Regions from separate parts of the Oceanobacillus sp. FSL K6-0118 genome, predicted to be linked through region 2. Evidence: a T-box and tRNA genes for the amino acid it is inferred to sense, from the RefSeq annotation. Region 2 holds a T-box; the other holds one or more tRNA genes.
What was found. The T-box of region 2 lies ahead of ileS (isoleucine--tRNA ligase). A T-box ahead of a tRNA ligase gene usually reads a tRNA of that ligase, here a tRNA-Ile.

Region 1: it encodes a tRNA-Ile, which carries the amino acid that the T-box ahead of ileS (isoleucine--tRNA ligase) is inferred to sense. The anticodon was not compared.

What each region holds. Positions count from the first base shown of each region.
Region 1 covers NZ_JBBOVR010000001.1:2,352,502-2,354,761, forward strand. The annotation lists gene MHI02_RS12105 (MFS transporter) at 1-258, opposite strand, end outside; gene MHI02_RS12110 (superoxide dismutase) at 357-962, opposite strand; tRNA gene MHI02_RS12115 (tRNA-Ser) at 1,262-1,351, opposite strand; tRNA gene MHI02_RS12120 (tRNA-Ile) at 1,368-1,444, opposite strand; tRNA gene MHI02_RS12125 (tRNA-His) at 1,457-1,529, opposite strand; tRNA gene MHI02_RS12130 (tRNA-Met) at 1,550-1,626, opposite strand; tRNA gene MHI02_RS12135 (tRNA-Asn) at 1,631-1,705, opposite strand; gene MHI02_RS12140 (Na/Pi cotransporter family protein) at 1,873-2,260, opposite strand, start outside.
Region 2 covers NZ_JBBOVR010000001.1:1,851,204-1,853,463, forward strand. The annotation lists gene MHI02_RS09595 (DivIVA domain-containing protein) at 1-409, shown strand, start outside; T-box leader at 511-734, shown strand; gene ileS (isoleucine--tRNA ligase) at 859-2,260, shown strand, end outside.

The sequences.
Region 1 (2,260 bases), 500 kb from region 2:
TAATCTTAGGACTATAATCCGATCAACTTTTTTAGCTAACCTTCCTGCTAATATAAAGGTTAGAGCTTGAAATAGATTAATTCCTAGATTATAAACTGCAATCGTAATATAATCTCCGGATTGTCTCCATAAATAGATATTGACAAACGTATTGGAAAGAAAAATACCTAAGGAATAAAGGCCACCTATTAGTAATAGTAATAATAAATCACGATTAACGTCCATTTTGTTTTCAAATGCTTGAATGAATTTCGCCATATCTAACTACTCCTTTAATAAGTTAGTCTTGGCGAATAATTGTCAGATATGCAAAAAAACACGTGGTAAAATACCACGTGTTTTTAAATTACTTGCTATTAACCTTTGTAGTTTTTAGCTACTTCATCCCAGTTAACAACATTCCAAAATGCTGCTAAGTATTCAGGGCGTCTGTTTTGATATTTTAGGTAGTATGCATGTTCCCAAACGTCTACACCTAATAAAGGAGTTTTACCTTCCATAAGTGGAGAATCTTGGTTTGGAGTGCTCATAACTTCTAATTCACCGTTATTGGATACTAGCCAAGCCCAACCAGAACCAAAACGTGTTTTAGCAGCATTTTCAAACTCTTCTTTGAATTTGTCGAAGCTACCAAATTTAGCATTAATCTTTTCAGCTAGTTCACCAGTTGGTTCACCACCACCATTTGGTGATAAAACTTTCCAGAATAAACTATGGTTAGCATGTCCACCACCATTATTGCGTACCGCTGTACGTTTTGCTTCTGGAACAGCATCTAAATTACTGATTAATTCTTCAACTGATTTTCCTTCTAATTCGGAAATTCCTTCAACAGCTGCATTTAGATTTGTTACATAAGTGTTATGGTGTTTCGTATGATGAATATTCATTGTTTCCTTGTCAATTGTTGGTTCTAATGCATCATATGCATATGGTAATTCTGGTAATTCAAATTTAGCCATAAAAATCTTCCTCCCTTAATAAATTTAAAATGGATAATTCAGGTTTATCACCCTTTAACTAGAAGATTATCATTGCTATCACATAGTTGCAAATATTTTGCCTTACAAAGATGAAAAATAGTTAAATCAAGAAGACTTCCATAAGCGGGGTTTTCTTTCATCTCCCACTTATGGTTAGTCATACTTATCGGACCTTTACGGGCAGTTGATCTCCCAACTAGTTTTACTGCCCGATTAAGAGGGATAAAAATTTACGCAAATAAAAAACAAGTATATTATATACTTGTTTTCTCGCAAAAAGGAGGTAGAGGGATTCGAACCCCCGCGCGGTTTGACCCGCCTGTCGGTTTTCAAGACCGATCCCTTCAGCCAGACTTGGGTATACCTCCGTGATATGATATTATATGGTGGACCCTGCAGGACTCGAACCTGCGACCGATCGGTTATGAGCCGATAGCTCTAACCAACTGAGCTAAGGGTCCAGTTTATAAACGGGCGATCGGTGGGAATCGAACCCACGAATGCCGGAGCCACAATCCGGTGCGTTAACCACTTCGCCACGACCGCCATGTGACTAAATAATAAAATGGTAGCGGCGGAGGGGATCGAACCCACGACCTCACGGGTATGAACCGTACGCTCTCGCCATCTGAGCTACGCCGCCACTTTGGCTCCACAGGTAGGATTCGAACCTACGACCGATCGGTTAACAGCCGATTGCTCTACCACTGAGCTACTGTGGAATAGTGAAATGTTAATATTTAACAACGATATAAAATTTACCATGTATTTTTTCGTTTGTCAACACTATTTATTAATCTCGACAAACATAAACAACGTCTATTATAATATCACCTTTTATTCTTATTTGCAATTAAAAAAGAGAAGGTTTTATCCCTTCTCTTTTATTTTAATCATGATGACCTAAAACATACTCAGCAATGTTCACTGCGTGGTCACCAATACGCTCTAAATTACTTATGATATCAACAAATACTATACCTGCTGAACCACTGCAAAGCCCTTTATTCATACGAATAATATGTCGCTTACGATAATCTCTTTCCATCTTATCAATTTCTTCTTCTCGTTGAACAACTTCTAAGGCTTTCTCTCTATCAGACTCACTTAAAGCATCTACAGCTTGTTTAACAGTCATATTAGTTAAGTCAAACATAGTGTTTAACTCACCCATCGCCTTATCTGAAATTTGGACTTTATTAGAAATTTTGTAATCCACCAACTCAATTAAATTTTCAAAGTGATCCCCTATTCGTTCAATATCACGGACGGAGTTC
Region 2 (2,260 bases):
TATTAAAGACTATGAAATGGTTATTAGAGATAAAAAAGATTTACAGGAAAAGCTAAACCAATTAGAAGAGAAATTGGGTCATTTTACTAATATAGAAGAAACCTTAAATAAATCCATATTAGTCGCTCAAGAAACAGCTGAAGAAGTAAAGAACAGTGCTACCAAAGAGTCCAAATTAATTATTAAAGAAGCAGAAAAAAATGCGGACCGCATAATAAACGAAGCACTTAGTAAATCACGCCGAATCTCCATCGAAGTGGAAGAACTTAAAAAACAGGCTAAAGTTTTCCGTACACGATTAAAGATGTTAGTTGAGGCGCAATTAGAAATAGTTCAAACCGACGATTGGGACAAGCTTTTTTCAGAGGAAATGAGCGAAGAGCTTGAATTAGTTGAAAATAAATCTTAAATCTTGACGAATAAGAATATATTACATATAATTCTTAAAAAGGTTTTAAAAATGTGTGTTCAAAAAGGAAACTGGACTTTTTGAATAACCGCTAAAAAAGTTGAAATACGTTGAAGGAGACAGTATAAAGGCAAAATTACTGTTTAGCGATCTAGGGATGGTGGAAGCCTAGAGAGTAATGCTTTTAGAACATCACTCCAAAGTATCCATTATGAAACAAAGTAATTTTGGACGTGTTATTCCACGTTACGGAAATTGAGTGAATTTAAAATAACGTTTATTTTAAATTTATAAGGGTGGTACCGCGAGTCTTCTCGTCCCTTTTTGGGATTTGAGAGGGCTTTTTTTAACAGGTAAGAAAATTAATCTTTCACTATGTATAATTGAATTAGGACATTTGCTAAAGTTTATTTCTTTTCAGCAGACAAACTAAATAAGGAGGAAACCAAATGGATTACAAAGAAACGCTATTGATGCCGAAAACAGCATTTAAAATGCGTGGAAACTTACCAAATAAAGAACCTAAAAGACAAGAACAGTGGGAAGAAAATAACATATATGAGAAAGTACAAGAAAGAACGAAAGGAAGACCTTCATTCGTTTTACACGATGGCCCACCGTACGCTAATGGTAACTTACATATCGGGCACGCGATGAATAAAATCTTAAAAGATTTTATTATTCGTCATAAATCCATGACTGGCTATCATGCACCATATGTCCCAGGATGGGATACACATGGTTTACCTATTGAAGTGGCTTTAAGTAAGGGTAAAAAAGTAGATCGTAAAAAATTAAGTACCGCCGAATTTAGACAAATGTGTGCAGAGTACGCATTAAGACAAGTTGATGGGCAACGTGAACAATTTAAACAATTAGGTGTTCGTGGGGATTGGGATAATCCTTATCTGACCTTAACAAAAGATTTCGAAGCGGCTCAAATTCAAGTATTTGGTGAAATGGCTAAGAAAGGGTATATTTACAAAGGATTAAAACCTGTTTATTGGTCCCCTTCATCTGAATCTGCTTTAGCCGAAGCAGAGATTGAATACTATGATAAAAAATCACCTTCTATCTATGTTGCTTTTACGATTCAAGATGGGAAAGGCGTTCTTGAAGAAGGCGATAAAATTGTTATCTGGACAACTACACCATGGACCATCCCTGCAAACTTAGGTATTAGTCTCCATCCTGATATAGAATATGTTCGTGTACAAGTTGGAGACAACCGCTTCGTTGTTGCACAGGAATTATTAGAAACCGTTGCAGCAGAACTTGATTGGGAAAATCCAGAAGTTGTTAAAACTTTTAAAGGAAAAGATTTAGATAGAGCAGTAGCTAGACATCCGTTCTATGATCGTGATTCTATTGTAATGCTAGGTAAACATGTAACAACTGATGCAGGTACAGGCTGTGTTCATACTGCTCCAGGCCATGGGGAAGATGACTTTTATGTTGGTAAAGAGTACGGTTTAGAAGCTCTATCACCATTAGATGATAAAGGTGTATTTACGAAAGAAGCGCCTGGATTTGAGGGATTATTTTACGACGATGCTAATAAAGCTGTTACCGAGAAACTTGAAGAGGCTGGGGCTCTATTAAAACTAGGATTCATTAAACACTCGTATCCTCATGACTGGCGTACGAAGAAACCTACTATTTTCCGAGCAACATCACAGTGGTTTGCATCGATTAAAGATTTCAGACAAGATATTTTAGATGAAATCAAGAAAATTAACTGGTACCCAAGCTGGGGTGAAACAAGACTTTATAATATGGTCCGTGATCGCGAAGACTGGTGTATTTCTCGTCAACGAACATGGGGTGTACCAATTCCAGTATTTTATGGGG